DNA from 4 places in the Undibacterium sp. GrIS 1.2 genome. Region 4 is predicted to be linked to each of the others. Evidence: predicted binding sites of a transcription regulator. Region 4 holds the regulator's gene; each other region holds the start of a gene.
The links. Region 4 encodes sigma-54, which starts transcription at its own class of promoters, with help from an activator protein. Its sites were predicted from a motif close to TGGCANGNAANCTGCTTT; they were not measured.
Positions count from the first base shown of each region.

Region 1: prpB (methylisocitrate lyase) is a predicted target of sigma-54. The motif match lies at 2,876-2,893, and genes of this name have one in related genera.
Region 2: AAKU61_RS04885 (TorF family putative porin) is a predicted target of sigma-54. The motif match lies at 3,298-3,315, and genes of this name have one in related genera.
Region 3: AAKU61_RS10210 (pilin) is a predicted target of sigma-54. The motif match lies at 4,166-4,183, and genes of this name have one in related genera.

Region 1 covers NZ_JBEONP010000009.1:36,925-44,830, reverse strand. The annotation lists gene AAKU61_RS05545 (chemotaxis protein CheC) at 1-387, opposite strand, end outside; gene AAKU61_RS05540 (response regulator) at 399-773, opposite strand; gene prpR (propionate catabolism operon regulatory protein PrpR) at 870-2,648, opposite strand; gene prpB (methylisocitrate lyase) at 2,993-3,883, shown strand; gene prpC (bifunctional 2-methylcitrate synthase/citrate synthase) at 4,062-5,210, shown strand; gene acnD (Fe/S-dependent 2-methylisocitrate dehydratase AcnD) at 5,411-7,906, shown strand, end outside.
Region 2 covers NZ_JBEONP010000008.1:544-8,449, forward strand. The annotation lists partial or broken gene AAKU61_RS04865 (transposase) at 1-251, opposite strand, end outside; gene AAKU61_RS04870 (hypothetical protein) at 655-2,469, opposite strand; partial or broken gene AAKU61_RS04875 (magnesium chelatase domain-containing protein) at 2,540-2,767, opposite strand; gene AAKU61_RS04880 (accessory factor UbiK family protein) at 2,787-3,029, opposite strand; gene AAKU61_RS04885 (TorF family putative porin) at 3,373-4,125, shown strand; gene AAKU61_RS04890 (P-II family nitrogen regulator) at 4,150-4,488, shown strand; gene AAKU61_RS04895 (ammonium transporter) at 4,518-6,107, shown strand; gene AAKU61_RS04900 (tetratricopeptide repeat protein) at 6,590-7,843, opposite strand.
Region 3 covers NZ_JBEONP010000019.1:810-8,715, forward strand. The annotation lists gene AAKU61_RS10185 (DUF2889 domain-containing protein) at 1-259, shown strand, start outside; gene sucC (ADP-forming succinate--CoA ligase subunit beta) at 326-1,510, shown strand; gene sucD (succinate--CoA ligase subunit alpha) at 1,529-2,410, shown strand; gene AAKU61_RS10200 (Stp1/IreP family PP2C-type Ser/Thr phosphatase) at 2,628-3,434, shown strand; gene AAKU61_RS10205 (FHA domain-containing protein) at 3,470-4,075, shown strand; gene AAKU61_RS10210 (pilin) at 4,234-4,707, shown strand; gene tfpZ (TfpX/TfpZ family type IV pilin accessory protein) at 4,803-5,531, shown strand; gene AAKU61_RS10220 (fused MFS/spermidine synthase) at 5,639-7,906, shown strand, end outside.
Region 4 covers NZ_JBEONP010000005.1:60,966-68,871, forward strand. The annotation lists gene ggt (gamma-glutamyltransferase) at 1-1,806, shown strand, start outside; gene hpf (ribosome hibernation-promoting factor, HPF/YfiA family) at 2,094-2,438, opposite strand; gene AAKU61_RS03390 (RNA polymerase factor sigma-54) at 2,592-4,088, opposite strand; gene lptB (LPS export ABC transporter ATP-binding protein) at 4,106-4,846, opposite strand; gene lptA (lipopolysaccharide transport periplasmic protein LptA) at 4,848-5,426, opposite strand; gene lptC (LPS export ABC transporter periplasmic protein LptC) at 5,446-6,123, opposite strand; gene AAKU61_RS03410 (KdsC family phosphatase) at 6,120-6,665, opposite strand; gene AAKU61_RS03415 (KpsF/GutQ family sugar-phosphate isomerase) at 6,665-7,738, opposite strand; gene AAKU61_RS03420 (cation:proton antiporter domain-containing protein) at 7,857-7,906, shown strand, end outside.

The sequences.
Region 1 (7,906 bases), on a different contig from region 4:
CATGTCTGCGACGGCAGATAAACACGCATTGAGTATGATGTTGCCCAGTTCGCACATGGCTTCTTGTTCAAACTCCGCCAGTTCTTCTATGCTCATTTGCGAGCCCATCATATCGCGCACGATTTCCAGCGCATGATCTTCTGTAAAGATCAACACCGCTTCAGCGTCAAATGGTCCTGTAAATTGCTGCGTCACTGCGCCAAAGCGATTGCCTGCAATCGCCATGATGGAGGCATCAATCTCGGTCGATTTTCTGACCTCGACTTTGGGCACGGATAACTTGACTTCATCGCCGACGATTTCGCTCAGGCTGGCTGCGGCTCTGCCGGCGCCGACATTAAATACTTCGCTAAGTGCGTCGAGATGAAGTTCAGTTAAAGTATTCATAAGGATTTAACTTAGCTGCCTAGAAAATGAGTCAGTGCGTTTGCGATCGATTTTTCTGTTACTGGCTTGGCGACAAAAACAGCGCCCAAAGCTTGTGCGCGGGTTTGTAAGGTTTCTTGAATATTGGCTGAAAAAATCACGATGCGCATGGAAGGATGTTGACCCAGAATTTTCTCTGCGGCGTCGGTACCTAACATGCCGGGCATGTTGACATCCATCGTACAAAAATCAGGTAATTCTTTATCCGCAGTGAGGATGGCCTCTTCACCCGTTGCTGCCTCGACAATAATCCAATCTGCATGCTTGGCCAGAATGTGGGCTTTGATCACCATACGGGATACTTTGCTGTCATCCACGATCAGTAATTTTTTTGTGATTGATGTCATGCTCATTACTTTCTTAACTTAAGTACTTATTTGTTTGTTTTTTGTTACAGGCATTTTACCCGAAGGGGCATGCGAAGTAACACCTGATTTGGCAACTTAAGAGACAATGTTTGTATTCTTTAACCTACGCCATAAGGTCGTTCTGCTAATCCCCAAATAATGTGCAACGGCTTCACGATTATTCTCAAAACGTTGCATGATTTTTTCTAAGGATACGCCGTTTAAATTTGCTTGTGATGACACTGACGCGGGTGCTTGCAATGCCATTAATGGCGTTGAATCCTCACTAAGACTTGTCAGGTAAGCTAAGTTTTGCATGCGGTTTGATGCAAGTGTTTGCAGGCTTTCTTGTGCATCTTCTTGTGGGTTTGCCAATGCTGGCTCAGCGATCTCATCGCTAATTCCATAGCCAATTCCATAGCTAATTTCAGATGCAAGCTCAGGTGCGACCTTCATCAACAGACTTGGTGTTAGCGCTTGTAAAGGTTCAGCCGCTAAAAACAAGGCAAGTCTTTCCATCATATTGCGCAGTTCTCTGACATTGCCCGGCCAGTCATAGCGCGCCAACAACTTGCTGCAAGCCAATATTTCTGCATGCAGATTCGCATGTGGTCGGTTGCCAAGGCTCGCCAGCGCATGTTTCAGACACCATTCTGCCAATGGCACCAGATCGCCCTTGCGTTCCCGTAATGTTGGCAATTGCAGACGCAATACTGCCAGACGATAAAACAAGTCTGAACGGAATCGCCCCTCTTTGATCCTGGCATCCAGATCGCAATGAGTGGCGCTGATAATGCGGACATCCACCGGAATAGGGCGTATGCCACCAACCCGGACCACTTCGCGCTCTTCCAAAACGCGCAGCAACCTGGTTTGCAGACTCAAAGGCATTTCGCCAATTTCATCCAGAAATAAAGTGCCGCGATGGGCTGCCTCAAATAAGCCGGCATGACCACCGCGTCGCGATCCGGTAAAAGCGCCGTCTTCGTAGCCAAACAATTCTGACTCTAATAAAGATTCTGCAATCGCACCGCAATTGACGGCGACAAAAGGGTGGCGTGCTCTGGGGCTTTCTTTATGCATCGCCTGTGCGGCGAGTTCTTTACCAGTGCCGGTTTCGCCTTGCAGTAAGACGGTTGCCGGGGAGCGGGCGAAAAGCATAATGGACTGGCGGGTTGCTTGCATTGCAGCAGACTCGCCGCGCAGATCAGTTAGATTGTGGCGTGCGCGCAAGGATTCTGCGGCGGGATGATGTCTGCCACGCGCTGATTCCAGCCGGGTCAGGCGGGCGATTTCTAAGGCGTCTTCAAATGATTGGCGGATAGACTCGGCCGAGTACATAAAGATGCCGGTTAATCCCGCTTCTTGCGCCAAATCCGTGATCAGACCCGCGCCGACGATGGCTTTGATGCCATTTGCCTTCAGTTCGCTGATTTGCGCCCGAGCATCTTCTTCGGTGACATAAGTGCGTTGTTCCAGCTTAAAACCAAAGGTGTTTTTAAATTCGACCAGCTCTGGCATCGTCTCTTGGTAGGTAATCAAGCCGATCTCGGCAGAAACTTTGCGGGCACGCGCCAAGGCTTGCATGACATCAAAGCCACTGGCTTTGGCAATCACGACCGGAACCGGCAGACGGTTTTTGAGATAGGCGCCGTTTGATCCGGCGGCGATCACTGCGTCGCAGCGCTCGGTTAGCAGGCGCTCACGGATATGTTGGGCGGCTTCCTCAAACCCAAGATGCAACGGTTCGATGATGGCACTGCCATCGTATTCGACCATGATGTCGCGGAACAAGTCGAACAGGCGCGAGATGGATACAGTCCAGATGACGGGTTTATCCCCGCTGTCGCGGGCTATCGGTGGGCGTGGGCGCATGTTGAGCCTAATTTTGTGGTGAGTGTTGCAGCGGGTGTTTCAATAAATGTTCCAATGGATGTTTCAAATGCAGTTTCAAAGGATGTTTCATTTTACTTCTAATGTTTCAAATGAAACGCCTTTGTGAAACAAATTAATCTATGGCAGGGATTTTCAATTCGATCATTTAATTTTAAGTCGTTGATTTGTATGGGGCTTGATAAAAATCACGCATGAACTATTGTGACTGGCATGTTGATTGCAATAGCTGGACTAGCAAAACTGCATTCGTAAAACCGCACTGGCAAGGCGAACCAATAAACGAACAGTCAAAACCATTCCGTACAATTTTGAAAGGTCACATCATGAGTCAACTCTCCGCAGGAGCCCGTTTCCGCAAGGCGATGCAAGAAGAATCACCGCTGCAAGTAGTCGGCGCGATCAATGCTAACCATGCTTTGTTAGCCAAGCGCGCAGGTTTTAAGGCAATTTATTTATCTGGTGGCGGTGTCGCTGCTGGTTCGCTGGGTTTGCCAGATTTGGGCATCTCCAACTTGGACGACGTTTTGACGGATGTCCGCCGGATTACCGATGTCTGCGATCTGCCTTTGCTGGTGGACGTGGATACAGGTTTTGGCTCTTCAGCTTTTAACGTTGCGCGCACAGTCAAGTCGATGATTAAGTTTGGCGCTGCAGCGATGCATATCGAAGATCAGGTCGGCGCCAAGCGTTGTGGTCATCGTCCTAATAAAGAAATCGTCAGCAAGCAAGAGATGGTAGACCGCATCAAAGCAGCAGTCGATGCGCGTACTGATGAGAGTTTTGTCATCATGGCGCGTACTGATGCGTTGGCAGTGGAAGGGCTGGAAGCTGCGATGGAACGTGCCATTGCCTGCGTAGAAGCGGGTGCAGACATGATCTTCCCAGAGGCAATTACTGAGCTGGCGATGTACAAGCAATTTGCCGCGGCAGTCAAAGTGCCGGTCTTGGCGAACATCACAGAATTTGGTTCTACACCGTTGTACACAGTGGAAGAATTAGCCGCTGCCGATGTGGGTTTGGTGCTATACCCGTTGTCCGCTTTCCGCGCGATGAATAAGGCAGCCGAAAATGTCTACACTGCGATCCGCCGCGACGGCACACAAAAAAATGTGGTCGATACCATGCAGACTCGTATGGAATTGTATGAGCGTATTAACTACTATGATTTTGAGCAAAAGCTGGATGCCTTGTTTATGCAGCAAAAAGCAAAATAAGTTGTGCTTAATTTTTTGTATATGCCTGTAAATCCAAGCCAAGAACTAAGCGATTAATTGTATTAAAACAATATACTCCCCATTATTTTTTGATAAATAGGCTAATTGTCCATAGAATCATTGGACAGTCTAGTTATACTAATTGGGAGTATATTCATATTTAACTATGGAGAACACGATGACTGAAGCCGTTCCTTTCAAACCAAAAAAATCCGTTGCCTTATCTGGTGTTGCTGCCGGTAACACTGCGCTATGCAGCGTCGGCAAAACTGGTAACGATTTGCACTATCGCGGCTACGACATTCTGGACGTTGCAGATGCCTGCGAGTTTGAAGAAATCGCGCATCTACTGGTGCACGGCAAATTGCCTAACATCGCTGAACTTAAAGCCTATAAAAACAAGCTGAAATCCTTGCGCGGTTTGCCCGCTAATATGAAAGCGGCGCTGGAGGCTTTGCCAGCGTCCGCCCATCCTATGGATGTCATGCGCACGGGTGTCTCGGTTTTAGGTTGTACCTTGCCAGAAAAAGATGATCACAATACGCCAGGCGCGCGTGATATCGCCGACCAGTTAATGGCATCTCTTGGCTCCATGCTGCTTTACTGGTACCACTTCAGCCATAACGGTAAACGGATTGATGTCGAGACTGACGATGATTCTATCGGTGGCCATTTCTTGCATCTGTTGCACGGTAAAAAGCCAAGCGCATCATGGGAAAAAGCGATGCATACTTCCCTGATTTTGTATGCAGAGCACGAGTTCAACGCGTCCACATTTACTTGCCGCGTGATCGCTGGCACGGGTTCTGATATTCATTCCGCCATCACCGGCGGCATTGGTGCTTTGCGCGGACCAAAACACGGCGGTGCTAATGAAGTTGCGTTTGAAATTCAGAAGCGTTACGACAATCCGGATGAAGCAGAAGCGGACATCAAAAAGCGGGTAGAAAATAAAGAAGTGGTGATTGGTTTTGGACATCCGGTCTACACCGTGTCTGATCCACGTAACAAGGTCATCAAAGAAGTTGCACGTCAGTTGTCGGTCGAGGCAGGCTCTACCAAAATGTTTGATATTGCAGAGCGCTTAGAAACCGTGATGTGGGACATCAAAAAAATGTTCCCGAATCTGGATTGGTTCTCTGCCGTGTCGTATCACATGATGGGCGTGCCGACCGCTATGTTCACACCGTTGTTCGTCATTGCGCGCACTTCCGGTTGGGCAGCACACATCATTGAACAGCGTATCGACAACAAGATTATTCGTCCAAGCGCGAATTATGTTGGTCCTGAAGATTTGCAATTTGTGGCGCTGAAAGACCGTAAGTAAACTGCTTTTTTGCTAGCTAGCAAATGAGACTGCAAACAAGAAATTGTAGGGTGCGCTGTGCGCACCGCCTTATCTAATTCAGATGCAATCCAAATTAATTTGGATTGGTACATTTGGTTCCGCTAATGTGCTTGGTGCACATGGCGCATCCTACGAAATTTTTTGCTGCTGCGATTTAATTATTTTTGACTGACTGAATAATGAATACTCAATTCCGCAAACCCCTGCCAGGCACTGCGCTGGACTATTTTGATACCCGTGCAGCAGTCGACATGATTGCGCCTGGTGCGTACGACAAGCTACCTTATACCTCCCGTGTCCTTGCCGAGAATCTGGTACGTCGTTGCGATCCGGCGACACTGAGCGACTCGCTGAAACAATTCATTGAACGTAAGCGAAATCTGGATTTTCCGTGGTTCCCGGCACGTGTGGTGTGTCATGACATTCTCGGACAAACTGCATTGGTTGATCTGGCCGGTTTGCGTGATGCAATTGCGGACCAAGGTGGTGATCCGGCTAAGGTCAATCCTGTGGTGCCTGTACAGTTGATTGTCGATCATTCGCTGGCAGTGGAATGCGGTGGTTTCGATCCCGATGCGTTCAATAAAAATCGTGCGATTGAAGACCGTCGTAATGAAGATCGTTTCGACTTCATCAACTGGACTAAAAAAGCCTTTAAAAACGTCGAAGTGATCCCGCCGGGCAATGGCATCATGCATCAGATTAATCTGGAACGCATGTCACCGGTGATCCAGGTCAAGGACGGCGTGGCTTTCCCCGATACGCTAGTCGGTACTGATAGTCACACACCACACGTGGATGCCTTGGGTGTACTGGCAATCGGTGTTGGCGGTTTAGAAGCAGAAAACGTGATGTTAGGTCGTGCCTCGTGGATGCGTTTGCCAGATATTATCGGCGTAGAACTGTCTGGTCGTCCGCAGCCCAACATTACTGCGACCGACGTTGTGCTAGCCATGACAGAGTTTTTGCGTAAACAAAAAGTGGTTGGCGCGTATCTCGAATTTTATGGCGAAGGCGCTGCTGCATTAACTCTTGGCGACCGTGCAACGATTTCCAATATGGCACCGGAATATGGCGCGACCGCAGCGATGTTTTCTATCGACCAACAAACTATCGACTATCTGAAATTGACTGGCCGTGAAGATGAGCAAGTCAAACTGGTGGAGACGTATGCCAAGCACACCGGCTTGTGGGCAGATAGCTTGAAGACAGCTGAGTATGAGCGGGTACTGAAATTTGATCTGTCTTCCGTAGTACGTAATATGGCTGGCCCTTCCAATCCGCATGCACGTGTTGCCACTGCTGATCTGGCAAGCAAAGGTATCGCAGGTAAATGGGATGATGTACCAGGTCAGATGCCGGATGGCGCAGTCATCATCGCCGCAATTACTAGCTGCACCAATACTAGCAACCCACGTAACGTGATCGCAGCTGCTTTGCTGGCGCGGAATGCCAACAAGCTTGGATTGACGCGTAAGCCTTGGGTCAAATCTTCGCTCGCACCGGGGTCCAAAGCAGTGACTTTGTATCTGGAAGAAGCAGGCTTGATGGGTGACTTGGAGAAGCTCGGTTTTGGTGTTGTGGCCTATGCCTGTACCTCCTGCAACGGCATGTCCGGCGCGTTGGATCCGGTCATTCAGCAAGAGATTATTGATCGCGATTTATATGCGACTGCAGTATTGTCGGGCAATCGTAATTTTGATGGACGTATCCATCCATATGCAAAGCAAGCCTTCCTTGCCTCGCCACCCTTAGTCGTCGCTTATGCAATTGCTGGCACAGTACGTTTTGATATTGAAAAAGATGTATTGACTGTGGTCGATGGTAAAGAAATTCGCCTGAAAGATATCTGGCCCACCGATGAAGAAATTGATTCCATCGTCAAGTCCAGCGTCAAGCCTGAGCAATTCCGTAAGGTCTATGATCCGATGTTTGCGATTCAGCTTGATGATGGTGAGAAGGTTAGTCCGCTGTACGACTGGCGTCCACAAACAACTTATATCCGTCGTCCGCCGTATTGGGAAGGCGCACTTGCCGCACCGCGCACGATGAAGGCGATGCGTGCATTGGCCGTGTTGGGGGACAACATTACGACAGATCATTTATCACCATCGAACGCCATTATGCTGGACAGCGCCGCTGGTGCTTATCTCGCAAAAATGGGTTTGCCGGAAGAAGACTTTAACTCTTATGCAACGCATCGCGGCGATCATCTGACAGCACAGCGCGCCACCTTTGCCAACCCGACATTGAAGAATGAAATGGTACTGGAAGACGGCAAGGTCAAAGCCGGATCACTGGCACGTATCGAACCAGAAGGCAAAGTCACCCGCATGTGGGAAGCGATAGAGACCTACATGGAGCGCAAGCAGCCATTGATCATCGTCGCAGGGGCAGATTATGGACAAGGTTCCTCACGTGACTGGGCGGCGAAAGGCGTGCGTCTGGCGGGTGTAGAAGCAATTGCGGCAGAAGGTTTTGAGCGTATTCATCGTACTAATCTGGTTGGGATGGGTGTATTGCCACTGGAATTTAAACCGGGTGTCAATCGCCTGACTTTGCAAATTGATGGCACTGAAACCTTCGATGTCATTGGTCAGCGTACACCTCGTGCCACCTTGACGTTGGTGATCAACCGTAAAAATGGCGAACGTGTCGAAGTGCCGATGACTTGT
Region 2 (7,906 bases), on a different contig from region 4:
TTTGCGGTATAGACAATGCAGCGTCCATGATTTGCGTAATGGTTCAGTGCCACATTCTTTTGTTCTTCCGAATACTTCGGTGTTGGGCGAACGTACCCGTTCTTTAAATCGCCGCTCTCTTGGAATTCGTTATGCCACGCTTTTAACGAATTCTTTGTCGCGTAACCTAATTGACGAATTGTCGCCTTGCAGAGCCTACCGAGCTTAATATATAGCTTCACCGCCCGAAGACGTTCTTCATATGAGTACATGAACCACTCCCAAAAGTAGTCCAAGAAAATTTCCGCACCCCCTGCAAACTCTGAGTTCAAAATGAAAATCGTCGACTATCGAGCACAAAAATTCCGTTTTTTTTATTACGAAAATTGAAGAGCTTATACAAAGTGCTCCTCATGGCGAACAAATCGAAAAAGAAGCGCTTATTAGCCGATTGCAGCAACAAATTGTCGACGCTCGCTTTATATGAAGCATAAAAAGTTCAAAGATAACCAACGCTGGATAAATACTCCGCACTAGTGCAAGTGCCTCGGGCAGGTCATCTCTAAATGAAGCGAGCTCCGTACAGGCTTGGGACATACATATATTGAGTTTTAGCACTTGCATGTGCACTCCAAGCCGCCATGCTGGTAAAGACGTTTCAATTAGGCACGCTATTTAATTTTTAGGTTTCGCTCCAAACGTCTGATTCACAATCCACTGACCAGAAACTTTTTCTGGTTTATGTTTGAATGAGCTCCAATTCAAACCAGCTACGTTGATGAAGGCTTTCGTTCCGACTGTTTTTGTTGCCGCATAAGCAAATAGAGCTTCTTTTAACTTTCTCAATATTTCCGTTGAGCTATTTCCGTCTCTTACCCACAACACTTGATAACTAAGTTCCTGCTCTTTTCTTTGCTGGAAATCGACCAAATACCGTATTTCTTCGCCTTTTTTTAATTCTGCGATCAAGACAAAGCGAGCTTTAAGAGGCATTTTGCTTATTAAATGAAACATTTGTCTCGGGAAATAGCTTCTAAAATTAGAAGGGTATACGTTGAAATAAACGCCATCAATAATAGTGAAATGCGGCAATATTCCTTCTAAAAACGTAACGGTTACAATTTTCTCATCAACTGCATTTTGCAAAAGGCGAATGGTTCTTTGATAAGCCATGCTGCCAATTTCACGTGATATCTCGTTAGATTCTGTGGGCTCAGACTCGAAATCAGTCGGAGCTTGAATGTTTACTTTCCTTAGAGATTCGCCCTTACCGTTTCCTTTAGCCGTTGTTAAACTACGTAAGAGAGACGTTACATTACGCAGTCTGCGACGTCGAGCAGGTAGGTTTGTTTTTGATGCGGGGATTTTATTCCATGGAATACTCATTATTTCGGGAAATCTGCTCCCTAATTCGATTCTCCTAAAATCTGCTGCCAGGCGAGGATCCATGTAAGTGCCGTCCGCCATGGTTGGTGGATTTGCTTCCGCCGGATCTCCCTCTAAATCACAGGGCACCTCGTCTACCTCGCCATCTTTATTACTTGGCGCATCCTCAAAGTTGTTTTCGCGGTCAAACTCTAAAGTATTGAAGTTTGTTTGATGATAGCTCTTAATCAATTTAGTAACAAAAATACGAGTTTTTCCACCTGTTTTGATCGGTATATAGAAGAACTCAAGGTCTACCTCACCATCTACTGGTGGATAGGCGAGAACATCTCTATAAATACCTTCTTTACGAATGGCTTCCAGATGTATTAACTGCGCAGCACTAAGCACTTTGGGGTCAGAAAAAAATGATGCAATGATCTTTGCATCACTATCAAGCATTTGCTTTCTTAATGTGATGAAAACGTGTCCCTCTAAAGGTCCAAAGGACCTTCCTTCTAAGGCATCAAATAAGTGCTTCTCTGGTTCAAAAATACGTCCATCGAATAACACGTTTGCCATGGTGGAAGAAGTGCAATAGAAAAAACGTAAAATTTCAGCGCAAGGAAAAATAATTGCGTATGGATCCTCTCCAATGCGAACGCCAATGCACTTTGCATTTGAGTCCGGCATCTCCTTTAAACGATCTGCCTTGAAGGCTAAGATCGGCTCATTTAGCTCGTCGATTTCTCGCCGATTAAATACCGTTAAATTTCCCCTTGAGAAATCAATTTTACTGCGGCCGTTTGACCGACATTCGAAGGGCAGTTTTCCGTCTTTCCAGGGACTTACGACTAAGCCTTTGTGCAATATTGCATTTATATGAATCAGTGGTAAATAACCGATTGGTAAATCTATATTCTGGACTATTGCATCAGCAGCTGGAGCACAATGGTTGAAATTAGGATGATGGACATTACTTTCAATTTCAATCCAATAGACTCTTATCCAAGATGAGCCTTTGTGTTCGTTTACCTTTTTCAGTTGCCCGATCCACAAAATTCGCGCCAAGCCGTCGACGTAAAATTGAGGATGAAAAGCGGCGCGTTCTTTCTTTTCGACCATAGGTTCTTATTTATCTATGTGCTATTCGCATATAGCGATGTGCATTCTCAAATAAAAATATTGTTCATACTTTAGGTAAATCTGCGGGTGCCAGATTGACAGTGATGCGCTTGGTAGGGAAATCAAACCGCGCATTTTGCAAAGCCGCTCTGACGCGATCTTTAGATTCTTTGACCTCAGTTTCGGGCAAACCCACAATCGTAAACGAGGGAAGACCATTTGCCAGATGCACCTCCACAGTGACCTCTGGTGCTTCCATCCCGGTAAGGGCACGGCTTTTCAGTACGGCGAGTGACATTATTGTTTGAGCTTAGTGTTTAAGTTTTATCGGCCGGTACTTCTAGCGCAGCGATGCGCGCTTCTAATGCCTCTAACTTGGCACGGGTTTTTGCCAGGACTTGCGCCTGGATATCAAATTCTTCCCGGGTAACCAAATCCAGTTTGGAGAAACCCTGACTCATCATCGCTTTGACATTTTTTTCAATGTCTTTGGCTGGTGAATTTTCTAACACCTGGTTAATTTTGGTTTGAATATCACTAAAAAAATCTTGCTTGTTCATATTGATTTCCTATTGGTCGATTTTTATGCACAAAATTAGTGCAGTTAATTTAGGTGTGTAATTTTATGGCGCCAAGTATTGGTGCATTTTTCTTGATGTCCAGAATTGTATTGCCTATTTAATACCTAACTATACGCTAAGCAGAGTGAAATCATAACGTAACAAACACATCTATGAACTTAGATGCTCCCTCTAATATGAATTTTTACGATGTTTGCTGCGGATGATTCATCAAATTAGCAAATTTTATTTTGTTTAAATCCAGACTTGGCACGACTCCTGCTAATGGTACGAATGATAAAAGTTTTTTAAACCGTAACATAACTAAAAATGGGAAAGTACGATGAAAAAATTATTATTAGCAGTCGCAGTAGCAGCCTCATTTGGCGCGAGTTTAGCCCATGCAGAAGATGCTAAGCCGGACAACGAAGTTAGTTTCAATATTGGTGGTGTAAGCGATTACCGCTATCGCGGCATTTCGCAATCTCGTCTAAATCCCGCTTTACAAGGCGGTGCTGACTATACACATAACCCAACAGGTTTTTACGCTGGTACTTGGTTATCAACGATCAAATGGACTAAAGATGCTGGTGGTGACGGCAATATCGAGTGGGATATCTATGGTGGCAAACGTGGCGAAATCGTTAAAGACGTTTCTTATGATGTTGGTTTTCTCTCCTACGTATATCCATCCAACGGACTAGGTAGCGTGCCAGGTTTTGCAAATGCAAACACGACGGAAATCTATGGTCAAGTTGGCTACGGTCCGGTCTATGCAAAATATTCACACTCTGTGACGAATCTTTTCGGTTTCGTCGATAGTAAAAACAGCGGTTATCTTGATATCGGTGCCAACGTAGAAGTCGTACCAGAATCTGGTTACACACTGAATTTGCACGCAGGCCACCAAACAGTCAAAAACAATAGTGCTTCTTCCTACACAGATTGGAAAATCGGTGTGACTAAAGAATTTGTAGGCGTTACTTTTAGCCTTGCCGCTATCGGAACTAACGCTGACGAAAAATTGTACTTTACTCCTGCCGGCAAATTTACCGGTAAGACAAGCGTAGTTTTCTCCGCACTGAAGTCGTTCTAAAACATTTATTAAATAGAGGTCAGCATGAAACTGATTACCGCCATTATTAAACCCTTTAAGCTAGACGAGGTGCGAGAAGCACTGTCTGCTATTGGTGTGCAAGGGATTACAGTCACTGAAGTCAAGGGTTTCGGACGTCAAAAAGGGCATACCGAGTTGTATCGCGGTGCTGAATATGTCGTCGATTTTTTGCCTAAGACAAAAATTGAAGCTGCGGTAGATGATGCGATTGTTGATCGTGCTATTGAAGCGATAGAGACTGCTGCTCGTACCGGGAAAATCGGTGACGGCAAAATTTTTGTCTATGACTTGCAACAAGTTGTGCGTATTCGTACCGGTGAAACCGGCAACGACGCACTGTGACCGATATCGTGGAATCAGGGAGATCACACATGAAAAAAACATTCTGCAAAGCGTTGATAACTAGCGCCTTGTTCCTGTCCGTTGGCTTTGCATCGTCGGCAATCGCAGCCGATGAAGCATCTGCCAAAGTGGATGCACCAGCTTCTACTGCTGCTGTTACTGCGCCAGCCGTTGCATCAGTGCCTGCTGAAATGGCATCCGCAGCGGCCAGTGCTGCCGTGGCACCAGTAGCACCGGCAGCGGCGACAGATGCTACAGCCGCTTCTGGCGCTGTTGCAGCACCTGCACCTGTTGCCAACAAGGGCGATACTGCCTGGATGATGGTATCTACTTTGTTAGTCATTTTGATGACAATTCCAGGCTTGGCTTTGTTCTACGGCGGCTTGGTTCGTTCTAAAAATATGCTGTCAATCTTAATGCAGGTCTTCATGATTTTTGCAGTGATTATCGTGCTGTGGTGCATTTACGGCTACTCATTGGCATTCACAGAAGGTGGCAAATTTATTGGCTCGTTTGATCGCCTTTTCCTCAACGGTATTTGGGATCCGGCTAAAGCAACTTTCTCTACTGCGGCAACTTTCAGTAAAGGTGTTGTGATTCCTGAGTTTGTCTATGTGGCTTTCCAAGCGACATTTGCAGCGATTACATGCGGTCTGATCATCGGCGCATTTGCTGAGCGTGCTAAGTTCACCGCCGTTCTGCTGTTTATCGTATTGTGGTTTACTTTCAGTTACTTGCCGATCGCGCATATGGTCTGGTTCTGGACTGGCCCTGATGCGATTAAAGATGCGGCTACTGGCGCAACCGAGTTGTTGAAAGGTGGATTTTTGCAGCAAAAAGGTGCGTTAGACTTCGCTGGCGGTACTGTCGTTCACATCAACGCTGCGGTTGCAGGTTTGGTCGGTGCTTATTTGATTGGCAAGCGTGTTGGTTACGGTAAAGAATCGATGGCACCACACTCCCTGACAATGACCATGATCGGTGCGTCATTATTGTGGGTGGGCTGGTTTGGTTTCAATGCAGGTTCTGCTTTAGAAGCAGGCGATGTCGCTGCATTGGCTTTCATCAATACCTTGCTGGCTACTGCTGCTGCGACTGTTTCCTGGGTTTTCGGTGAGTGGATGTCTAAAGGTAAGCCATCTATGCTGGGTGGTGCTTCCGGTGCGGTCGCAGGTCTGGTTGCGATTACACCAGCTTGTGGTTTCGTCGGTCCTATGGGTGCCTTGATCATTGGTTTGCTGGCAGGTGTGATTTGCCTGTGGGGCGTCAATGGCCTGAAACGCTTGCTGGGTGCAGATGATTCATTGGACGTGTTTGGTGTGCATGGCGTCGGTGGTATTTTGGGTGCTTTGTTGACAGGTGTGTTTGCATCACCTGCTCTTGGTGGTCAGGGCATCATGGACTACGTCACCAACAAAATGTCTACTGATGCCTACTCCATCATTGGTCAGGTTCAAATCCAGGCAACGGCAGTTGGTACGACAATACTGTGGTCCGGTATCGTTTCTCTGATCGCTTACAAATTAGTTGATCTGGTCATCGGTCTGCGTGTGCCTGAAGATGAAGAGCGCGAAGGTTTGGACATCACCAGCCACGGTGAATCCGCTTACCATTCTTAATTGGTACCGTTATATGAGTATCGATGCGAGAGCCAGGTTGTCGGTTCTCGCATCAGAGGTAAAGTTTTTCTCGGGGTAGTATCTTCAGTGCATGTTTAGAGCGCATGTGACTGATTTAATGGGCACCTTTTCGGAGGTGCCTTTTTTTTGGGGAGAGTTTTAAGCAGATATTTTTAGCTCAGTGGTTTAGTCGAATTAATATACTCCCGCAAAAATATATAGAAAATACCCTATAGTCCAATGATTATATGGACAAATAAAATATACTATAGTGGGTATATGGAATAACTCAAAGAATTGAGTCTTAAAAGTAAGCTTATACCCGAAGGTCTAATCTGATCCCGGATAGAAAAAGGGATGCGCATTGTTTGCACATCCCTTTTGATTTTCAGACCCGTTGTTACTGGAATTTCTGACCGCCCGAATCAGGTGATCAGAGTCAAACCAGCAAAGTCAAACCAGCATTTTGCAAGCTAATTAGTTTATTTCATCAACATCCATAATTTAGCCAGATCAGCGGTGCCATCACTGCCTTGGATCGTTTTAAAAACTTCAGCTGCTTTTACTTTATCGCCGGATTGCAAATAGGCCAGGCCTAAGTGCAGCTTGGCTTCTTCGGGTGCTTTTAAGCCGCCTTTAGCGATACCGTCATTGATCAACGCAATACCTTTGTCGTATTGATTATGGATAGCGAAGTTGTAACCCATGTTGACCATGCCGGTACCATTTTTAGATGACTTGGCTGCTGCTTCGCCGGCATCAAGAGTTTTGGCATCATCAGCCGCTTGTTTGTTGACTTTGTCGCGCAATACTTTGTGCTTAGCTGCATCTTTGCCTTGTCCCAAGATGTTCGCGGCATAGCCTGCATCCACAGCTTTTTGTGCCTCTAGCGGCAAACCTGCAAGCAGAGCGAGTTCAGCCATTTCAACAAATTGTGCGGCGTCTTCGATATTGTCTGTCTTTAACAGAAGACGGTATAAATCCAGACGCAAACGATCCGAGAATCCTGGCTTACGTTCTACGCGGTAGATCAAATCACCCCAGTATTCTTTTTTAGGATAGTAAGTGACCAGCGCCTCTAAAACGGTAATGTAGCCTGCGTTGTCTTTTAGCTGCTGATAGCAATTGCCCAAGAGTCGCAGATTGTCATTATTTGGTGTTCGTTTAGCATCTTCGTCGGCCTTCAACAATTGCTTCAGCTCAGTTGCCGCACCTGCAAAATCATTTTGCAAGTACATGGAGCGGGCTAACAGGGTATGTACTGGCTGGCTGCTATTGTCTTTTTCTAAGTAACGCAATGCCCATTTTTTTGCCAGATCGTATTTCTTTTCATTGAAATAAGTTCCTGCCATGGCTTCGATCAGACGAAGTTGCTCCGGCGTTTTTAAAAAATTAGTTTTAAGCATGCCTTCAAATGAGCTCGCCAGCATGTCAGTGTTGTTGGTACCTGATGCAACGACTGCACGCATGCGATCAATGGCAAATGCCTCATAAGGCGTTTTCTTTTCAAACGCATCCAGCGCGTTAATTTTTTCTAAAGCTTGCGGAAATTGTTTGTTGTTCAGTAATTCTTGAATTTCATTGAGTGGTTTGCCCATTTCAGGACGTACAGTTTCTGCTTTTTCTGGAGTTGCCGCTTCAGTTTGAGCATAGGCTGTAGTGGCAGTTAATGGCAATGCGCCATAACCGAGTGCCAGAACCAAGCTTGCCAAGAGGAGAGATGAATTCTTTTTCATGAGCATTAAATTAGAGAGAGGTTTCACAGGAGTTAATTAAAACAGGAAGGAGTATATTTTTAG
Region 3 (7,906 bases), on a different contig from region 4:
GAAAGAAAGAATGTCCGGCATTAATGGCTGCACCCATATTACAGAGCTAGCCCAAATTCTCCCGACCGCTGCGGTGCAAGCTTTTGCCGGTGATGTGATCGATACCCGCGATGGCGCCAGCAGTTCTGATAACCCGCAACAACCTTTTCAACTTAATCGCTGCCATGCGTTAAGGCTAGATGGTCCGGCGGTTGTGCAATATTACCCGCGATGGGCGGTGGCAAGTAGTTCGCCGCCTGACGCAAAATCATCTGCTTAGTTCGTTTTTACTGTTTTTATTTTTGTTGTTTTATTTTGTTTTGCCTATCAACTAATACCTCAGTGTCTGAAGGGAAGTCGTATGAAAATTCATGAGTATCAGGGTAAAGAAATCCTCCGCAAATTCGGAGTGACAGTACCACGCGGTATTCCATGCCTGTCCGTAGATGAAGCCGTTAAAGCGGCCGAAACTTTAGGCGGCCCAGTTTGGGTTGTCAAAGCGCAAATTCATGCCGGTGGTCGCGGTAAAGGTGGTGGCGTCAAAGTAGCTAAATCCCTTGAGCAAGTGCGCGAATACGCGACTGCGATTTTGGGTATGCAATTGGTAACGCATCAGACCGGGCCAGAAGGCCAAAAAGTCCGTCGCTTGCTGATTGAAGAAGGCGCTGATATTAAAAAAGAACTGTACGTCAGTATGGTGACTGACCGTATCAGCCAGCGCGTCGTCTTGATGGCGTCCAGCGAAGGCGGTATGGATATTGAAGAAGTGGCTGAGTCACATCCAGAACTATTGCATTCCATCGCTATCGACCCGACTAATGGTCTGCAAGATGCAGAGGCAGATGATATCTCCCGCAAAATTGGTGTGCCAGAAGAGTCTATCGCTGACGCACGAGTTCAGTTAAAAGGTCTGTACGAAGCCTTCATGGCAACCGATTGTTCACTGGCAGAAATCAATCCTTTGATTTTGACCGGTTCGGGTAAAGTTATTGCTCTCGATGCTAAGTTCAACTTCGACGCGAATGCTTTGTTCCGTCAACCAGAAATCGTGGCTTACCGCGATCTGGATGAAGAAGATCCAGCTGAAATTGAAGCATCTAAATTTGACCTCGCTTACATCTCGCTCGACGGCAATATCGGTTGCTTAGTCAACGGAGCTGGTCTAGCAATGGCAACGATGGATACGATTAAGTTGTTCGGCGGTGAGCCAGCTAACTTCCTTGACGTAGGCGGCGGCGCGACAGCAGAAAAAGTGACTGAAGCGTTTAAGATTATGTTGAAAAATCCAGGTCTGAAAGCGATCTTGGTCAATATCTTCGGCGGCATTATGCGTTGTGACGTGATTGCTGAAGGTGTCATCACGGCATCTAAAGCAGTGTCCCTGCAAGTACCGCTGGTGGTACGCATGAAGGGTACCAACGAAGACATCGGCAAGAAGATGCTGGCTGATTCCGGTCTGCCCATCATCGCCGCTGATACGATGGAAGAAGCAGCGCAGAAGGTTGTTGCCGCTGCTGCAGCCCACGCTTAATAATCGCAAGGAACAGATATGTCCATCCTGATCAATAAAGATACAAAAGTTATCACCCAAGGTATCACTGGCAAAACTGGCCAGTTCCATACTCGTATGTGCCGCGATTACGCAAACGGTAAAAACTGTTTCGTCGCTGGCGTCAATCCTAAAAAGGCCGGCGAAGATTTCGAAGGTATTCCTATTTTTGCTAACGTATCTGAAGCAAAAGCGGCTACTGGCGCAACAGTTTCTGTTATCTACGTACCACCTGCAGGTGCTGCCGCCGCGATTTGGGAAGCGGTTGAAGCCGACCTCGATCTGGCAATTTGCATTACCGAGGGCATTCCTGTCCGTGACATGATGATGCTGAAAGACCGCATGGCAAAATCTGGCAGCAAAACGAAATTGCTCGGGCCAAATTGCCCAGGTCTGATCACACCAGACGAAATCAAGATCGGCATCATGCCAGGTCATATCCATCGTAAAGGTCGTATTGGCGTGGTTTCCCGCTCCGGTACATTGACTTACGAAGCAGTTGGTCAATTGACTGCATTAGGTCTGGGTCAATCTTCTGCTGTTGGTATTGGTGGTGATCCTATCAATGGTTTGAAGCATATAGACATCATGAAAATGTTCAATGATGATCCAGACACTGACGCTGTCATCATGATTGGCGAAATCGGCGGCCCCGACGAAGCCAATGCATCCTATTGGATACGTGACAACATGAAGAAACCAGTCGTCGGTTTCATCGCTGGTGTTACAGCGCCTCCAGGCAAACGTATGGGTCATGCTGGTGCTTTGATTTCTGGTGGTGCTGATACGGCACAAGCTAAATTAGACATCATGGAAGAGTGCGGCATCAAAGCAACTAAAAACCCCTCGGAAATGGCGCGTTTGTTGAAGGCAATGTTGTAGTCTCAATGTCGGACTAAGTTGCAATTTTGAGTAACTTATACTGAGTTACATCATGAAATGGGGAGCTTTGCTCCCCATTTTACTTATCTTTATGCAACAGTTCCGCAGCTTGGTGTTAAGCTTGAAAAAAGATCTTTAGCATTGTTTTGGATTATTATGATTTATATCTTTTTATATCTATAGAACCTGATTTATTTCTCACATTTAATCACTATTCATGTCATTTCAACGCGTATTAGAGTTTGCGGGTCTCTCAGATACGGGACTAGTGCGGGCACATAACGAAGACGCCATAGAAATATGTGCCGATGCGGATTTTGCAGTATTAGCCGACGGGATGGGCGGATATAATGCTGGTGAAATCGCCAGCAAAATGACGGTAGACATTATTACGCAGCAGTTACTACTCAAAAAAACATCTACTTTTTCTTCTTTATTTGCGCGCCAGACATCGGTTGCTGTTCGTTGGATTAAAGAAGCAATAGAAATGAGTAATTTTCGTGTCTGGGATGCGGCACAGAATAATTCTGAATTTGTCGGTATGGGTACCACAGTTGTTGTTGCGTTTTGTCATCACGATAAACTTCTCGTGGCGCATGTGGGGGATTCACGTGCATATCAATACAGGGCGAACCATTTACTGCAAATTACTCATGATCACTCAGTATTACAGGCGCAAATTGACGCCGGTTTGATCAGCGAAGAGCAAGCACAGTATTCACCGATTAAGAACCTGATTACCAGAGCGGTAGGAGCGCAAGGTGAGGTAGAAGTTGAAATTTATGAGCACGACATACTACAAGGGGATATTTACCTCTTGTGCTCAGATGGCTTGACCGACATGCTCAACCATGATGAAATCCAAGACATATTGAGACTGCATGTTGATAATCTGAAGCTCTGTAGCCAATTATTGGTGGATAGTGCCAACGACAAAGGTGGGCGCGACAATATTTCAGTGGTTCTCCTCAAGGTCAGCAAGTTGGATCGTCGGTCGGTCACACGGCAACTTTTTTTTAAATAGCTCGATTTACAGCTTCGTTTTTTATAGAGAGCATCATGGCGAAAATCGTCGTCACTTTTAACGGCTTAGTCCAACAAGAAATTTCCATCCTAAAGTCGCGTCTGACAATAGGCCGACGGCCAAGCAATGACGTCGTGATTGATCATCTGACGGTGAGTGGCCAGCACGTTGCTATTGACACCACAAGTAATGGTTCTTTTGTATTAGATTTAGGTAGCACCAATGGCACCATGGTAAATGGGCAACCTGTTAAGAAGCATCTTTTACAAAATGACGATGTGATCGACATTGGTAAATATAAAGTGCGGTTTGAATCTGAGCCAATTAGTGGTCTTCCTCAGCCTGCAATCCAAAATCAACAGTTTCCTAGCTTAGCACCGCGTGCAAAAATAAAAATACTCAATGGTGTGAATGCTGGCAAAGAAATGGTTCTTAATAAGCCAGTGACGACTATTGGTAGCCCCGGCGTACAAGTGGTAGCTATTTCAGAGCAAGGAAAACTGTTTTACATTTCAATAGTTGAAGGTGCATCAAAAGTAACAATTAATACAAGAGTCATCGACGACGCCAACCCGACACAATTGGTCGATGGTGACGAAATCAATTTATCTGGGACAAGACTGACATTTGTTGTTGTTTAGTTGTTTGTTTAAATAAAACAATTTATGACAAATTTTGTTTTTTTGTGTCGATAATTGTCAGTTTAATGTCCTAATCCGCTTTTTTGGAGTTGGCACAGGTATTGCTCATAACAAATTGTAGTACTAAACATTTTATTGAAGTATTCAGGGAGAAAGAAATGAAATCCACGCAAATGATGAAAAAATTACAAAAAGGTTTTACATTAATTGAATTGATGATCGTTGTTGCGATTATTGGTATTTTGGCGGCAGTTGCATTGCCACAATATTCTAACTACACCTCACGTACTAAAGCAGCTGGTGCGATGGCTGAGTTGGATTCTTTAAAATTGTCAATCGCCGAATGCTATCAGGCAGATGGTGCCTGGACAAACTGCACGCAGATGGGTAGTGGTAGTATCCCTCAGATGGCAACAACTAAGTTCATTCTAGCTCCTTTGCCGGCGATCAGCGCTACTGGCGCTATTACGAGTGCAACAACTGCAGCAACTGACGCAGCCGGTGCAAATTTGCTTGTTACTTCCATCACTCCATCAGCAGTTTCTGGTCAAGCCAACATGATCTGGACCACTTTGGGTTCGCTTTGTAATCCGACCCGTGGTTTGAAGCCAGGCCAAGGCGGCTGCTTATAATTTTTTTTTAACAATAAAAATAACCCGCTACGGCGGGTTGTTTTTATTGTAGTAGATGATTTCGATATTTTTTATGATATTCATGGATCAAAAACATGTCTAGATTTCGTGCGAGCGGTTTTCATTTTTTGATTAGTACTATTGTAGGGCTCATATTATTAGCTTTATGTTGGTTTGTCTGGTACCCGTCACCGATGTTAATGGCGATCGGTGGGCATGAAATATTTCTTTTAGTCGTCGGGATTGATGTGGTACTTGGCCCACTACTGACTTTAGTTGTATTCAAGGTGGGCAAGAAAGGGATGGCGCTCGATTTGGTCATCATTGCTGCATTGCAGATAAGTGCGATGAGCTATGGTGTCAGTACGTTATTAGAAGGACGCCCTGCCTATGTTGCGGCACTTGGTAATAGATTCCAAGTGGTACAAGCGAGTGAGTTGACGGATGCCAATCTTGCGAAGGGTAAGGCCATATTGCCATGGTGGGGGCCACGTTGGGTGGGTACCAAGCCACCTACCGATAAGCATGATATTTCCGCGTTGGCTGCGATGGCTCCCGTTGGTGGTGGGCGCGGTCATTTGCCGCAGTTGCATATTTCTTATGCTTTGATGGCACCAGAAATTTTGAGTAAAGCCATATCTATTGAGCAGCTTAAAAAAGATAACCCTGCTTCTGCACTCACAATTGATGCATGGTTGAACAAATATGGCTATAACGAGAAAAATGCCAAATTTCAACCCATCACAATCAGCACATCCACGTTTGTAGTGATTATTGATGCCAGAACTGCCGCAGTAGTAGGTATTGCGCCGTTTAGGCCCTGATTGCCACTCCAAACTAAGAAACACTAAAGCAGACAATGAATAAATTAATGGTTAGTAACACGGTTGCAGATTCAAGACGAGCAGTTTGGATATTCATTGTCGGAGTCATGTTCCTTTTACTGACTGCTGCACTAGGCTTGAATCCGTGGCCAATGCAGGATATCGCACTTGCGGTTTGGCATTTGTCAGGTAAAGAGATTTTCATTACTTTCAGTGGATATAGCTCTGCGCTAGTCATGATATTTTGGGCGAGTCGACCCAGTCGACTGGCTCAGTGGATAGTTTTTTTGTGCTGGCCTATCGTTTGTGCGATTTTATGGCAGACGTACACGACTGATTTACGCTTGCATATCACGTGGGAGGCTGATCCAGCAGGATTTTCTGCAATGATGTGGTTGGTTTTTTCCATGGCAATTCCCGCTACGCTGGCACTTTTGATCAGATTTATGCGATCGCCCGCTCATGGCGCTGATCTTGTATTTGAAAGTCAGTTACGTTATCTGGCAGTCGCTACCTTGTTATTTATGATGGTGCCAATGTCCGCCTTGGGGCTTACCTCGGCACTACATCCATTCACTTACGATATGTATTCGTTGCAATGGGATCGGGCGGCTGGCCTAAACATCACTCTACCTTTATTAGATTTTGCGCGATCGTCGTCAGTGTTCGCACATTTGTTGAGTCTTGCTTATGGCTTGGCACCACCCTTAAGCTTTATGGCTCTCGCGTTACGTCAACTACGTTCGCGACCAATTGGAGTGGCATCCGCGCTCTTAACATGGGTAGTGCTGACCAGCTGTGCGATGCTCGCATACCACTTTTTTCCAATAGCGGGTCCAAAGTATGTGTTTGGTGCGCGTTTCGACCTCGGATTAAGTCAAGCTAAACTTCCTCTGGAAATGATCGGTATTGATTATGCGCCGCGTAATGGTATGCCATCTATGCACTTTGGCTGGATGCTTGCAGTGTGTATTTTGTGGTGGCGCAACGGTACGGCATGGTGGTCGAGAGTCATGTTATTGGCGTTGACTAGTTTAACTTTGCTATCAACACTTTGCTTGGGGGAACACTATGTTGTCGATCTCATCGTAGCCGTACCTTTTGTGTTGGCAGCGATTGCTCTATGCACGACATCGATTCCCTGGACTGTGAAGCAGCGCCGTTGGACAACATTGATCGGATTTGGTGTGTGGGCTGCATGGGTTGTTAGCTTACGCACGTCTATTCATTGGATTGTGGCGCATCCATGGATCTGCTGGGTCATGATTTTCGCAACAATGGGGGCTGTTGCTTTGCAAGCGTATTGGATGCGAGGATTTACCGCATATGTGAGCATATGCCCGGTTGAAATGGTAAAAACAATTAAAAGTGATAATCAAAAATCACTTGAACGCCGTCTTTTTGCCATGTTTTTTGCTTCAGGGCTGGCAGCGCTTGCATACCAGGTCTTATTCGCAAAGCAACTTGCATTAGTGTTTGGTAGCACCTCTACGGCAACCTTGACTGTGCTGGCAACCTTCTTGGGGGGGATGGCTATTGGCTCCCTGATAGGTAGTCGATTGGCGCTGAGAACAAGTCGACCGCTAGTGGTGTACGCAATGATTGAATTGTCGATTGCTGCATATTGTGTTGTGACACCATTTTTATTCGATCTGATCCAACAGGTATATGTGGCACTAGCATCAGGCCAAGCGCCCGATTCCTCCATGTTGCTTGGATTGAGAGTAGTACTTGGAGCAACTGTATTGTTGATTCCTACCATATTAATGGGCGCTACTTTACCCGTACTGGCGCAAGCCTTGGGGACGCAATCTCAAAGGGTGGGGGTTAACGTGGCCTGGTTGTATTTTGCCAATACAGGTGGTGCGGCAGCAGGTGCACTGCTGACAAGCTATGTAATTATTCCCTCACTTGGAGCATCGCAGACTACCTTGGTGGCTGCTTTACTGAATTTGTTGGTAGCACTTGCTGGTATGGAATTGTCAAAGCGATGGATCTTGACAGCATCGGCGATACCGGCCTCGACAGATAGCAATCCGATAGAGATGCAGGTGAAATTGCCTCAGGAGGCTGCGGTAGCCGCTTTGCTTACATTATGCGTCGGAGGTGTTTTATCGCTTGGTCTTGAGGTGGTCTATGTTCATATGCTATCGATTGTTGCGGGCAATAGCGTGTATGCGTTTGGTTTAATGCTGGCAACTTTTTTACTAGGGTTGGCAGTTGGTGGGGAGGTCGCCAGACGTTTATTGTTAAAGCCTGATAGCGATCGCATAAGACTGCTTGCCTGGGCCTTGCTTGGCTTGGCGGCAAGTGCCGCCGGAGGTGTCTGGTGGTGGAATGATATTCCTGAGTATTTTGCCACTTTTGCTCACTAT
Region 4 (7,906 bases):
CGCGCTCCGCTGCTTTCCCCACTACCTTGCCTATTTCTGTCAAATTCAACAAGCTTGTTGCGCGTATCACGCTTAGGATTAATCGCACTGGCGCTGGCATCAAGCATTACTGCGACACAAGCGCAATTCGTAGCTAAAACTACCAGCATTAATCCCGTTGTTAAATACGATATTGGTTATGACATCGTCAGTCCAATCCATGCTAAGCATGGGATGGTGGCGAGCGAACAAGGCTTGGCAACGCAAGTTGGCCTGGATATGTTAAAGCGCGGCGGGAATGCGGTCGATGCTGCGGTGGCGGTTGGCTTTGCGCTGGCGGTGGTGTTGCCCAACGCAGGCAATATTGGTGGTGGAGGTTTTATGCTAATCCATGACGCCAAATCGGGTAAAGACATCGCACTGGATTTCCGCGAAATGGCCCCCATCAAAGCAAGCCGCGACATGTATCTGGATAAAGCAGGCAAAGTCATTCCTGGCAAATCACTCTACTCGCATTTGGCGATTGGCGTACCTGGAACTGTCGCCGGATTGACGCAGGCGCTAAGTAAATACGGCACCATGAAATTATCAGATGTCATTGCACCTGCGATACAACTGGCAGAACAAGGCTTTGAGGTAAGTCCACATCTAGCCAGCATCCTCGACGCAGAATACGACCATTTGGGCGCGTGGGAGTCGAGCAAAGCGATCTTTTTTAAAAATGGCAAACCTCTGGTCGCAGGTGAAAAATTAATCCAAAAAGATCTGGCTGCATCCCTCAAGTTGATTGCAAAAGAAGGCGCGAGTGCTTTTTATCAAGGCGCCATCGCAAAGAAAATTGTTGCAGAAATGGCGCAGCATGAAGGCATCATCAGCGCAGAAGATATGAAAAATTATAAGGTCGTCGAGCGCGAACCCGTCAAAGGTAGTTATCGCGGCTATGAAATCGTGGCCATGCCGCCACCCAGCTCAGGCGGCGTACACATCGTACAAATGTTGCATATTCTTGAACACTTTCCGATTAAAGAACAAGGCAGTAATAGCGCACAAAACTTACACCTGATGGCGGAGACCATGAAGCTCGCTTATGCCGATCGTTCTGAATATTTGGGCGATCCCGATTTTGTCAAAGTACCGATTAAAGCACTGACATCACGCGCCTATGCTGATGAGTTATCAAAGAAAATTAATCCAGAACATGCAACGCCGTCCGATCAAATCAAGCCCGGTAAACTAGCGCCTTACGAAAGTGATCAAACTACCCATTTTGCTACAGCAGATCAGTATGGTAACGTCGTCGCAACTACCTACACGCTGAATCTGAATTTTGGTAGCGGCATCGTTGCTAGCGGCACCGGCATTACCTTAAATAATGAAATGGATGATTTCTCCGTAAAAGCGGGTGCTCCCAACGCGTTTGGATTACTTGGTGGCGATGCCAATGCGATTGCGGCATACAAGCGCCCGCTCAGCTCAATGTCACCGACAATTATTTTAAAAGACGGACGACCATTTCTGACCACAGGCAGCCCGGGGGGTAGCCGGATTATCACCACCAGTTTGCAAATTATTATGAATGTGATTGACCATGATATGAATATTGCCGAAGCCAGCATTGCGCCTCGCATTCATCATCAATGGATGCCAGATCAATTGCGCGTAGAAAAAGGGATCACTATCGATACCTTAAACATACTGGAGCAAAAAGGTCAGCATCTGAGATTGTCACCGACTATGGGGCGCACACAAACGATACAAATGAGCAATCAGGGATTTGATGGTTATTCAGATCCGCGCAATCCCGACGGAAAAACTTTAGGGTATTGAGGTTAAATTTAAATGCGTACAAGCTAATCTGTGCGGCTTAAAGAAATGAATAGCTACGAGTGTCGCTTATTTCTCCAGTACCCAATATAAATACTCTCCCCAGGTATATTTTAGTTGTCCATGTAATTACTGGACAATAAGCCATATTTATAAAAATAATATGGGAGTATATTTATATCAGCGCATAATCTTCGCAAAAAAATCAAGTGTTACGTAAACAAAAAAAGGACGCCGGATTGCGTCCTTTTTTGCTATTTTCTAATCGAAAAAGCGACTAAGTCATCTGCTTACACTGGCGTCGGATCGGGTATGTGTTTGATCGCGTCATGTTGATGATTTTGGATTTTGTCTTTATGTTTAATGACTTGTCGGTCCAGTTTGTCGATGAGAGTGTCGATGGCGGCGTAGAGATCTTGTGCCAGGCTTTCAACATGAATATCTTTGCCACTGATGTGCAGATTAATGTCTGCTTTATGGCGTTTTTCCTTTTCTTTGAGCTTGTCCACGGTCAGGATGACGGCGATATCAATTACTTGATCGAAATGCCGCCTGATACGTTCAAGCTTATTTTGCACATGTTCACGAATTGCAGGAGTTACTTCGAGGTGATGTCCACTGATGGTGAGATTCATACTACGCTCCTTGGTAATCTTACTTGTTACAAACATTTTGTCTTAACTCAATTAATGTAAATTTAATCAGACGATGAATTGGCAGACTAATACTTAAATTATTTATTGAGCTAAATTATATATAGCAACACACGAGGATATTTCAAGAACAAGTTACAAAGATTTGCGCAGGCTTACTGGCGGGATTTTCAAGGCCTCGCGATATTTGGCGACTGTGCGTCGCGCAATTACCATGCCTTGTTCTCCCAGCATGTCTGCAATCTTGCTGTCAGAGAGTGGGATTTTCTGGTCTTCTGCTCCTATCAACTGCTTGATGAGTGCACGTATCGCGGTGGATGATGCTTCCCCCCCTGCTTCCGTCGCGACATGGCTACCGAAGAAATATTTCAACTCAAACATACCATGCGGGGTCAGCATGTATTTTTGCGTCGTTACACGAGAAATAGTGCTCTCGTGTAAACCCAGTGTATCAGCAATTTCGCGCAACACAAGTGGTCGCATTGCAACGGCACCGTGCGTGAAAAAATTACGTTGTCTTTCAACTATCGCTTGTGAAACCCGCAAAATCGTATCAAAGCGTTGCCGCATATTTTTGATTAGCCAGCGCGCCTCTTGCAATTGGGAACCTAGCGTACCGTCACCCCGATTTTGCTTCATGATGCTGGCGTACATACTATTAACACGTAGCTTTGGCATCACATCTTGATTGAGTAATACTTGCCAGCCGTTCACTGTCTTTCTGACTATCACATCCGGCACGACATAATCTGAAGCCGCCACGGCAAATTCAGCACCCGGTTTGGGGTTACATTGACGAATAACCACTTGCGCTTCGCGTAAATCCTCGTCATCACAATTAAGGATTTTCTTCAACTTATTAAAATCTCTTTGAGCGAATAAAGTGATGTGGCTCTCAACAATTTTTTGCGCCAGCCGACGCGTCACAAAAGGAATTTTAGGAAAACGTTTAATCTGCAAGGCCAGACATTCGGATACATTTCTGGCACCGACACCGCTAGGGTCAAAGTTCTGCAACATGTTCAGCGCAAAGGATAATTCTTCCGGCTCAACACATAATTCCAATGGCAAGCTGGCATGAATTTCTTCAAGCGTTTCCATCAAATAGCCATTGGTATCCAAGGCATCAATCATCAGCTCAATCAGAGCACGATCACGGGGCTCGCGAATGTTCAATCGCATCTGCTCCAACAAGTGATCTCTGAGGCTAGTTTGTGCTGCTTCTAACTGCGGACGTCCGTCATCTTCTTCTGACGATTTGCTGCCTTGAGGAACATCATCAAAGCTCCACTCTTCTTCATTCGCGCTGGTGCTATCGGCAGAGGCAGCGACTTCGCTAAGCTCGGCATTTTCAGTACTGGCACTTGCAGTAGCTGCATCGCCATTCATTTCTGGCGCGGCGAATTCAGTTTCAGAATTATTCGTAGTCGCACTGATGGCGCCGTCGGCCAGCAAGCGCACTGCATTATCCATAGGATCATCTACCCGCTCCAACATGGGATTGTCGGAAAGTAGATTTTCTAACTCTTGATGTAGCTCCAGCGTGGACAATTGCAGCAAACGTATCGATTGCTGCAATTGGGGCGTTAAGGCCAAATGCTGGGACGTGCGGAGTTGCAGGCTTTGCTTCATCATCGTATGGCTTCCCGCTACATGCGGAAATGCTCTCCCAGATAAACTCGGCGAACCGATTCGTCTTTAATGATATCGTCTGGCTTACCAGTCGCCAACACAGCGCCCTGATTAATGATGTAGGCATGGTCACAAATGCCAAGAGTTTCGCGTACATTGTGATCTGTGATCAGAACGCCGATACCCCGGTTTTTAAGGAAGCGCACAATCCGTTGGATCTCAATGACGGCAATCGGATCGACGCCTGCAAAAGGCTCATCCAACAACACGAAACGAGGATTGGTTGCCAATGCTCTGGCGATCTCTACCCTGCGACGTTCACCACCCGACAAGGATAAAGCCTGATTTTCACGAATGCCGTCAATCTGCAATTCGGCCAGCAAGGTGTCTAAACGTTTTTCAATTTTCTTTTTACTCAGAAATTGATCGTTTTCATCTTTTTGTAATTCAAGAACTGCACGGATATTGTCTTCTACAGACAGCTTACGAAATACCGAGGCCTCTTGCGGCAAATAAGATAAGCCCAAGGTTGCACGTTTGTGTATGGGTAAGCGCGAGATATCAACACCATCAATATTGATCTCACCGGCATCAGAGGGTACCAGTCCAACAATCATATAAAACGATGTAGTCTTGCCAGCGCCGTTCGGACCTAGCAAACCGACCACTTCACCGCTCTTTACTTCCAACGACACGTCACGGACGACTTGCCGCGCGCCATAGCGCTTTTGCAAACCCTTAACTAATAATGTACTCATCTTATTCTTTGACTTTTTTGTCGGATTTTGGAGCCAAAATTAACGTCACACGTCCGCCACCGTCAACAGATTTTCCAGACGTATTATTAGTCGCCACGAATACATCGCTAAGACTGTCGTAGGATAAAAAGTCGCCCTGCTGTTCCTGTGTGACGGTTTTACCTTCAAGATATTTCACGTCAGCCTTAGAAATAAATTTTACTAATTCTGTCCTGGTGTCATATTCGACCCGGTCTGCTACACCTTCTACCCATAAGTCTGGACCGCCGTCACGCTTTTGACGGAAAAATACTTTGCCGCCCGCAACAGCATAGAGAACAGCACTCTGCGTTCCATCTTGTGCGGTTGTCACGACAGCGCGCTCGGCTTTGACTAACAAGGTACCTCGGGTCAAAACGACATTCCCCGTGATGGTAGATACGTTTTTCTTCCCTTCGGAAATAGAATGATCTGCGGTAATTTCTGTCGGCTTATCGGCATCCGCTTTTTCAGCAAATGCCGCCGAATGTAAAACTACTGCACTGACAGCACATAAAAAGCCGCCGATCAGATGCTTGGATTGTTTATTGTGGAAGCTCATTACTTGCTCTCCATTTTGATTAATTAGATGTTTTTTGCTTCGTGCCTGACTTCGCACCTGGCTTAGTAAAATGCATGTGAACCTGACTTAGTAACTGAGTCTCTTGTGTCTCATTATTCGCCGTCATTCCAACTGCATGTGTTTCTGAATTTTGTGAATACAAGGTCACGGGATGATCTGTTTTCATCGTATTCAGATCGGGTAACAACAATAGATAATCGGTATTTAACTGCATGTATTTTGTAGTATCACTCTCAGGCCTTACTACCTGAACATTGTCATACAGATGAATCTCGTCACTTTGGGTATTAATCTCAACTTGTGCTTTAGCTTGCTCGCTAAGTTGTGCAGTTTTTTGCTCTACCAGTCCGCGATCAGCACGTACTGTTACAGGAGTTTTATCTTTATCAAAACTATTAATACGGGGTTGTGTAATTTCAAAATTATCATATTGCGGGTTATGAGTGAGCCGGCTACCGGTGACATGAAAATTCGCCTGTCCTTTGTTCGACAAACGGATGAAATTAAAATTTTCCACATAGTAATCAGGATCGGTACGAGCAGCACTGCGCATATTTCCTTCTTCATCACTTTTGCGTAAAACTTGCAGCACCCAAAAGCTACCCATCGCAATTACGCCGAGCATAATAATGCCTACCCAGACGCGGAAACGATCTGCAGAAAAAATATACTTCATAGTAGAAAAGGCGCTAAGGCCTGGTCGTATTTACCTTGCGCCCGCAAAATAAAATCACAAACTTCGCGTACCGCACCATTGCCACCACTCACCTGCGTGATGTAATCAACACGGCAACGTACCTCGGCATGTCCATTCGGTACGCTGGCGGCAAAACCAACCCGCGATAATACCGGCAAGTCAATTACATCATCACCGATAAAGCCGCAATGCTCTGCTTCGACCTTCAACTCAGCGCATAATTCTTGAAAAGCAGACCGTTTGTCATGAATACCCTGGCGCAAATGAACAATCCCCAAATCTGCTGCACGACGCGCCACAATAGGCGACTGACGCGCACTGATGATGGCAGTCTGAATACCGGCTTGTTGCAGCAAACGAATTCCCTGACCATCCAGCACATTAAAGCTTTTCATCATTTCGCCATCAGGGCCAAAATGCAGGCTACCACTGGTCAAAATACCGTCTACATCAAAAATCATTAATTGGACTTGAGCTGCCTTGGCAACTGCATTTGAATTCAACATTGTCGTTGCAGTCATCAAATCACCTTAGCGCGGGTCAGGTCATGAATATGCAGAGCGCCGACTAATTTGCCATGTTCATCCGCTACCAACAATTGATTAATTCTATGGGTTTCCATTACCTCAACCGCTTCAACTGCCAACTGCTCCGCACGAATGCTGCGTGGATTTTTATGCATCACATCCGCGATCACAATTTTAGTAAAGTCCTGAACACTTTCCATCAAACGACGTAAATCACCATCGGTAAATACGCCGATTACCCGCTGCTCATGATCGACTACGGCTGTCATCGCCATGCCTTTTTTGGTAATTTCCATCAGCGCAACGGTCAACTTAGTGTCAGGCGTCACTTGAGGAATATCGTCGCCGCTACGCATCACATCGCGGACATGTGTCAACAAACGGCGACCGAGCGCGCCACCGGGGTGGGAGCGGGCGAAATCTTCTTCACGGAAACCACGTGCATCCAAGACCGCAACAGCAAGTGCATCGCCCAGTGCCAGTGTGACTGTCGTACTGGCCGTTGGTGCGAGGTTAAGCGGACAAGCTTCTTTGTCGACATGCACATTTAAATGCACGTCGGCCAGTTTTGCCAAACCCGACACCGGATTGCCAGTCAAGGTAATCAGTTTGACACCTAGGCGTTTGATGATAGGGGCAATCGCGATCAATTCCGACGCTTCGCCTGAATAAGAGATACCAATAAATACATCTTGGGGCGTCACCATACCTAAGTCGCCGTGTGCAGCTTCGGCGGCATGTACAAACAAAGCAGGCGTTCCAGTCGATGCGAAAGTCGCAGCGATCTTACGGGCAATATGGCCCGATTTGCCAATACCAGAAACAACTACCCGCCCCTGGCAGTGCAGTAGCAGATCAGTAGCCAGGGCAAATGCCGCGTAATCGTCGGAAAGTCGGGATTGCAGAACCTTGATTGCGTCTGCTTCGATCTGCAAAGTCTCGCTTGCCAATAGCAAAGCACGACGGGCAAAGGTTTCGTCAGGCGCAAGGCTGGTCGAAAGTTTAGAAGAAAGCTTAGACGACACGTCCGCCGGAGTTTGGGTGGGGATAAAGTTAATAGAGCTCATCCCGAGAGTATAAACGAAATTGGCTAAGCAAAAACTCTGCCAGTTTGCATAAGCTTGCATATGTTGCTTGCCAGTGAATATTGTTCGTTTTTTTGATCATCTAAGCAATAATGCTTGCATGACCGCACTTGACACTACCCTCCTCTTACTCGCCGCCTCCGTTCTAGG